Regions from separate parts of the Actinoplanes subglobosus genome, predicted to be linked through region 1. Evidence: riboswitches for the same ligand, from Rfam matches in the RefSeq annotation. Region 1 holds a riboswitch; the other holds the start of a gene.
The links. Region 1 has a riboswitch for S-adenosylmethionine ahead of thrC (threonine synthase). Riboswitches for the same ligand answer to the same signal wherever they lie in the genome.

Region 1 (3,252 bases):
GCTCGAGGTGGTCTGCGGCAACGAGCGGGCCGTCCGGGCGTACGAGAAACTCGGTTTCGCCGACACCGGTGTCCGTCTGCCGCACCCGACCGTCCCCGCTCTCACCGAGTTGCAGATGCGCCGGCGGGTCTGAGATGGCCGGGCGCGGGTGGCACGTGACGCGGACGACGCTGACCGCGGTGAACGGGACGACCCTCGTCGGTCTGCTGCTGGCCCTCGGTACCGGCACGAAGGTCCGGCGGGGCCGGCACGGGGTGCTGATCGCGGAGAACTTCCGGTTCCGGATGCCGGCCGGCTCGTGCTTCACGGTCGGCTCGGTGATCATCACGAACCGGTCCGCCGAGTGGCTGCTCGCCGAGGAGCGACTGCGGCTGTTCACGCACGAGTCCCGGCACGCGAGCCAGTACGCGTTCTTCGGCCCGCTCTTCTGGCCCGCCTACTGGGTCGCGTGTGGCTGGTCGATCGCGCTGACCACGTCCTACGGGGTGCGCAACTGGTTCGAGAGGAACGCGGGCCTGGCCGACGGGCATTACCCGCTCGATCTCCCGCTGCGGCCGTGGGTCGTCAGGCTGCTGCGAAAGGAAGTTGGTCGGGAGGACGGACGCACAACGCCTCCGGGCACGTAGCCGTTTGGGTCAGCGCTGGATCGTTGGGACCCTCGGAGATTGTCGCCAAGCTCTGGTGAGGGGCCTCGTACGGCGTCGCGTCCTCCCGCAGAGAGCATCCTGCCCATCCGGAGATCGGAGTGCAAGTCCTCGGAGGAGGTAATTCTGACAACCGGCTGATCGCCGGTGACGGTCAGTGAGAGTTGGTCACGAATTGGTGACCTTCGCCCGTCTGCTCGGACGACCCGGAACAGGGTCAGCCGAGCAGGCCGGCCTCCCGGGCGCCGCGCAGCGACGGCTTGATCGTGTGGGTCGGTCCAACCTGGCCGGCGACCGCGTCGAGCGTCTTCAGGCCCTCGCCGGTGTTGTAGACGACCGTCTCCTTCGTGGGGTCGAGCTTGCCGCTCGCCACGAGCTTCTTGAGCACCGCGACGGTGGTGCCGCCGGCGGTCTCGGCGAAGATGCCGGTCGTCTCGGCCAGCAGCCGGATGCCCGCACGGATCTCGTCGTCGTTCGCGTAGTCCATCCAGCCGCCGGTGCGGCGGACGGCCTCGATCGCGTACGGCCCGGCGGCCGGGTCACCGATGTTGAGCGACTTGGCGATGCCGGTCGGCTTCACCGGGGTGATCACGTCGGTGTCGGCATGCAGGGCGACAGCGATCGGGTTGCAGCCCTCGGACTGGGCGCCGAACACGGTCCAGCCGCCCTCCGGGGCCTCGGCCAGTCCGATCTCGACCAGCTCGCTGAACGCCTTGTCCACCTTGGTGAGCAGCTCACCGGAGGCCATCGGGATGACCACCTGGGCCGGGATGCGCCAGCCGAGCTGCTCGGCGACCTCGTAGCCCAGAGTCTTGGACCCCTCGGCGTAGAACGGGCGGACGTTCACGTTCACGAACGCGGTGTCCTCGAACTCGTCGGTCTCCACGAGCTCGCTGCACAGCCGGTTCACGTCGTCGTAGGAGCCCTCGATGGCGACGAGCTCGCCGCCGTACACCGCGGTGGTGATGATCTTGCCGGGCTCGAGGTCGGCCGGGATGAAGACGATGCTCGGGACACCGGCCCGGGCCGCGTGGGCGGCGACCGAGTTGGCCAGGTTGCCGGTCGAGGCGCAGGAGAAGCGGTTGAAGCCCAGCTCCTTGGCGGCGGTCAGGGCCACCGAGACGACCCGGTCCTTGAACGAGTGCGTCGGGTTCTGCGAGTCGTCCTTGACGTAGAGCGGAGCCTCGATGCCGACCGCCGCGGCCAGCTGCGGGGCGGCGACCAGCGGGGTCAGGCCCGGGTCGAGGGTCACCCGGGTCGCCGGGTCCTGGCCGGCCGGCAGCAGAGCCGCGTAACGCCAGATGTTCTGCGGGCCCGCCTCGATCTGGGCCCGGGTCACCCGCGCGAGCGCCGCCTCGTCGTAGGCGACCTCGAGCGGGCCGAAACACTCGTAACAGGCGTGCTGCGCGGCCAGAGGGTACTCGGCGCTGCAGGCGCGGCAGATCAGGCCACGAGCGGGCGAGGCGGAGGTGTGCGAGGGCGCGTCGACGACAGACGTCATTAGAGTTTCCTCTCATCTTTCCCCGCGGCGACCTGCCGGAACGGGGACGGAATTAGCACCTGCCACACGCGGCTCGTCATCGAGAATCGCTGTGCGGTGGTTGCCGGGGCTTCGTCGGGCCGTATCCCTCTGCCCCTCTGGATGAGGTATTCAGTTGTTTCCAACACCTTACGACGAGATCCCGCGTACGCCACACGAAGTTCCCGAGGTGTGAGCGAACACCCTTCAGAACTCGGCGAGGCAGGAGATCTGGGTGGCCACCGGGCGGTAGCCAAGACTCTCGTTGACCGCGAGCATCGGCTTGTTCTCCTCGTCGTTGCTGGTGAAGGCGGCGCGTACCCCGGAGGCCGCGGCACGCCGCAGTGCCGCCGTCTTCACCAGCCGGGCCAGCCCCTGGCCGCGACGTGCCGGGACGGTGGCGGTCATGTCCGACCACATCCGGTCGCCGTCGCGCAGGACCAGCGAGAACGACACGATCTCCCCGCCCGCGACGGCGGCGGTGCTGGCGTCACGGTCCAGACCCGGTTCGTCCCAGATCTCATAACGCCACAACGGGTACGGCGTGGGCTGCGGCGGGGTCTCACCGGGCTCGTCGGTCGCGGCCGCCACGTCCGCCGCGTACAACGCCTCCTCCGCCACCTCACGCAGCCGCACCACCTGGATCCCGGGTGGCGCCGGCACGAACGGCCGATCGCCGAACCCGGTCAGGTCCAGGGCCGAGAAGCGCATCTCGCGGGACGGCTCGAACCCGTGGGCGCGGGCGAACCGGACCGCGTCCGGGGCGGCCCAGCTGCTCGCCCGCCGGACCCCGACCGACCGCAGGTGGCCGACCGCCTCGCCGAGCAGGGCGGCACCGAGACCCCGGCCGCGGTGCCGCGGGTGCACGTGCAGAGCGACCCGGCCGAACCCGGAATCGGCCGAGCGGGTGTCCCGGAACGCCGAGGTGAAGCCGACGATCCCGCCGTCCCTCTCGGCCACCAGGAAGATCCGGTCCCCGTCGGGTGGTGGCTCGGCGAACATGCGGCGGGTGGCCGCCTCGCCCCGGACCAGATAGGGATGGACCACGGAGCGGAGGGCGACCGCCCCCGCGGCGTCGTCGGGGCGGGC
Region 2 (3,252 bases), on a different contig from region 1:
TACACCCGGATCGACCGGCTCGCCGCGGCGGTGGCCCGGGGCACGACCAAGCGGTACGCCCGGCTGATCGTCGACGACTCGTGGTTCGACCGGGTGCCGCTCGGGCTGGACTGGTCGTGGCAGGACGAGACGTCCGCGTACACGGCCCCCGTCTCGGCGCTGACGTTCGCCGCGAACGGCCGGTTCGACACCGCCGCCGTCGAGATCCGGTACCGGGGAGTGGCCGGGAGCAGGCCCGCCGTACGGGTCTGGCCACCGGCCGGCAGCATCCGGGTCGTCAACCGTGCCGCCACCCGGGGCAGCGGCGACGCCGTCACCGCGGTACGCGTGCACGGCACGAGGACCGTCACCGTCAGTGGTGCGATCGGGGCGGGCCGGTCGGGCACGGCACTGGTGTCGGTGCCCGATCCGGCGGCGATGACCGCCGGACTGTTCACGGCGGCACTCCGGCGACACGGTGTGACGATCTCCGGGCGTACCCTCCGGGGAACCGTGCCCGCCGGCACCCGGGCGGTGACCGCCCAGTCGTCCCGGCCGCTCAGCGAGATCCTGCCGCCGTTCCTCAAGCTGTCCAACAACGGCATCGCCGAACTGCTGGTCAAGGCGATGTCACGGGCTGCCGATCCGGCGAGGCCGGGAAACTGGCCGACCGGCCTCACCGCCGCGACCAGCGCCCTCGGCCGCCTCGGCGTCGACACCAGGCTGCTCACCATGGGTGACGGATCAGGGTTGAGCCGCCGCAACTGGCTGACCACCGGGCAGGTGACCACGCTGCTGGAGAAGGCGCAGCGCCGCACCTGGTTCCCGGCGTTCCGCGCCGCGCTGCCGGTCGCCGGCAACCCGGACCCGATGATCGGCGGCACGCTGCGCAACCGGATGCGCGGAACCGCGGCGGCCGGCAATGTCCGCGCCAAGACCGGCACGCTGACCGGCGTCAACGCCCTCTCCGGTTACGTCACCGCCGCCGACGGCCGCAGCCTGGTGTTCTCGTTCGTCGTGAACGCCGCCGTCGCCTCCGCCGTCCCCCTCCTCGACGAGGCCGCGGTGGCACTCGCCGCCTGACCCACGGCGGCCGTCCGCGGTGATATGTTGCGCGCAGGTCATGAGCGCCAGCGTCAAGCCCCGGCTCGCTGGCCGGCAACCCTCCGCTTCGTGGGCGGGGTGCCCCGGGTGATGACCGGGTCCGGCGTGTCCCGCGCCGGGCAAGCCGCGACCTTCCGAGGTGACCCTCATGAATCATCCTGTGCTGTACGGCCGTCTCGTCCGGCTGGAGCCGCTCGCCCCGCATCACGCCGCCGGTCTGGCCGCGGCCGCAGAGGAGTCCCGCGACTCATACGACTGGACGTGGGTGCCGACCGCCGCGACCGCCGTCCGCTATGTCGACGAGCAGCTCGCCCGAGCCGGTCTGTCGCCGTACGCGCAGGTCAGCGTGCGGACCGGCCGCCCGGTCGGGGTCACCGCCTACTGGGATCCGCGAGGTGAGCCGCTGACCGCGATCGACGTCGGGTTCACCTGGCTGGCCGCGTCCGCGCAGCGCTCCGGGATCAACCTGGAGGCCAAGTATCTGCTGTTCAAGCAGGCTTTCGAGGGGTGGTCGGTGCGCCGGGTGGGCCTGAGCACCGACGCCCGCAACGCCCGGTCACGGTCGGCGATCGCCGGGGTCGGCGCCCGCTTCGAGGGGGTGCTGCGGAACTGGTCGCGGTCCTGGGCGCCAGGGGAGGACGGACGGCTGCGGGACTCGGCGCTGTTCTCGGTCGTCGCCGAGGAATGGCCGGAATGTCGGGCCTACCTGGAACATCGGTTGTCCGAAACGCGGTAGTCCATGTGCCCCAGAACGACCTCGACGAGAGGTACGGGGTTGGATGGCCGGGAGGAAGACGGTGCCGCGGCGGATCTCGTGGTGGGGCTGAGCGACCCGCCGGCCGGGACCGGGAGGCGATCCGCACCGGTGTGACGGCGCTCTGGCCGGGCGGCGCGATGGACCGGTGGTGGTGGCGCGGTCCGGAGGGCGACCTCCGGACCGCGGACCTGATCAGCTGGAGCAGGTGTTGAGCATGGTCTGGAGGGCGGTCTTCTCGCTGGACTGCAGGGTCAGCGAGTAGTAGTACTTCACCGCGATCCACATCTTGGAGTAGGTGCAGCGGTAGGAGCTGACCGACGGCTGCCAGGTGGACGGGTCCTGGTCACTCTTGGACTGGTTCACGTTGTCGGTGACCGCGATCAGCTGCGGGCGGGTCAGGTCGTTGGCGAAGCTCTGCCGCCTGCTGGTGGTCCAGGCGCTGGCGCCGGAACGCCACGCCTCGGCCAGCGGCACCACGTGGTCGATGTCGAGGTCGGAGGCCGCGGTCCAGGTGGCGCCGTCGTAGGGGGAGTACCACGAGCCGGAGGTGGCGGCGCAGGCCGAGCTGACGACGACGTTCGTGCCGTCCCGCTTCAGGACCGTCTCCCGGGTGTTGCAGGTCCCGGAGATGGTGATCCAGTGCGGGAACAGATCACGGTCGTAGGTGCTGGCGTTCGCCTCGGCGGCGACGGTCAGCGCGTTGAGGTAGGTCTGGGCCGTCGACTTCGACGGGATCCCGGTGGGGGCGGCCTGGGCGGGGGAGACCATCAGACCGATAGTGATCAATGCGGCCGTGACGCCGGCCATCAGGGGGCGGGGGGAGAGGGGCATGATCGGCTCCTTCATGTCGTCCGATTCGGACTACACAGATCTACGGGAGCCGGACGTCACCGGATGATGACGTTCATGAATTTCTTATGTCCGAACAAAAAAGATCAAACCCACCCCTGAAACAAGACCTTAACTTTTGTACGGGCTGTGAACGGCCCCGTGGCTGTCCCCGCGACGCGGTCCCGGTGCAGGACCGATCCGCGACCGCCGGGCTGAATGCGGCCCAAGCCGTTACCCCCCTCGATCGCCCTCCGTCGGCCTCGGTCACCTGCGTTGGCCGCCCAACTTCGCGTCGCCCCTCTTCGCGTCGCCCCTCTTCGCGTCGCCCCTCTTCGCGTCGCCCCTCTTCGCGTCGCCCCTCTTCGCGTCGCCCCTCTTCGCGTCGCCCGCCTTCGCGTCGCCCGCCTTCGCGTCGCCCGCCTTCGCGTTGCTCTCTTCGCGCCGCTCTCCTCGCGTTGCCCTCCGTCATGTCCGCGTTCACCGGGCCGAAAATGATTGCCCACCGACTCGCGAACCCCTCCGGTGTCAGCGGCCGCACGGCTGCCGCCAGCCCTCCACCCGCGCAGGCGTGCGATCAGCGA

Region 2: another riboswitch for S-adenosylmethionine. It lies ahead of ACFO0C_RS42090 (GNAT family N-acetyltransferase); the one in region 1 lies ahead of thrC (threonine synthase).

What each region holds. Positions count from the first base shown of each region.
Region 1 is NZ_JBHSBL010000017.1:418,958-422,209, reverse strand. Features, by position in the region: gene ACFO0C_RS19835 (GNAT family N-acetyltransferase) at 1-133, shown strand, start outside; gene ACFO0C_RS19830 (hypothetical protein) at 156-626, shown strand; gene thrC (threonine synthase) at 862-2,145, opposite strand; SAM riboswitch class I at 2,155-2,293, opposite strand; gene ACFO0C_RS19820 (GNAT family N-acetyltransferase) at 2,371-3,252, opposite strand, start outside.
Region 2 is NZ_JBHSBL010000028.1:375,057-378,308, forward strand. Features, by position in the region: gene dacB (D-alanyl-D-alanine carboxypeptidase/D-alanyl-D-alanine endopeptidase) at 1-1,062, shown strand, start outside; SAM riboswitch class IV at 1,099-1,215, shown strand; gene ACFO0C_RS42090 (GNAT family N-acetyltransferase) at 1,232-1,819, shown strand; gene ACFO0C_RS42095 (GmrSD restriction endonuclease domain-containing protein) at 2,033-2,647, opposite strand.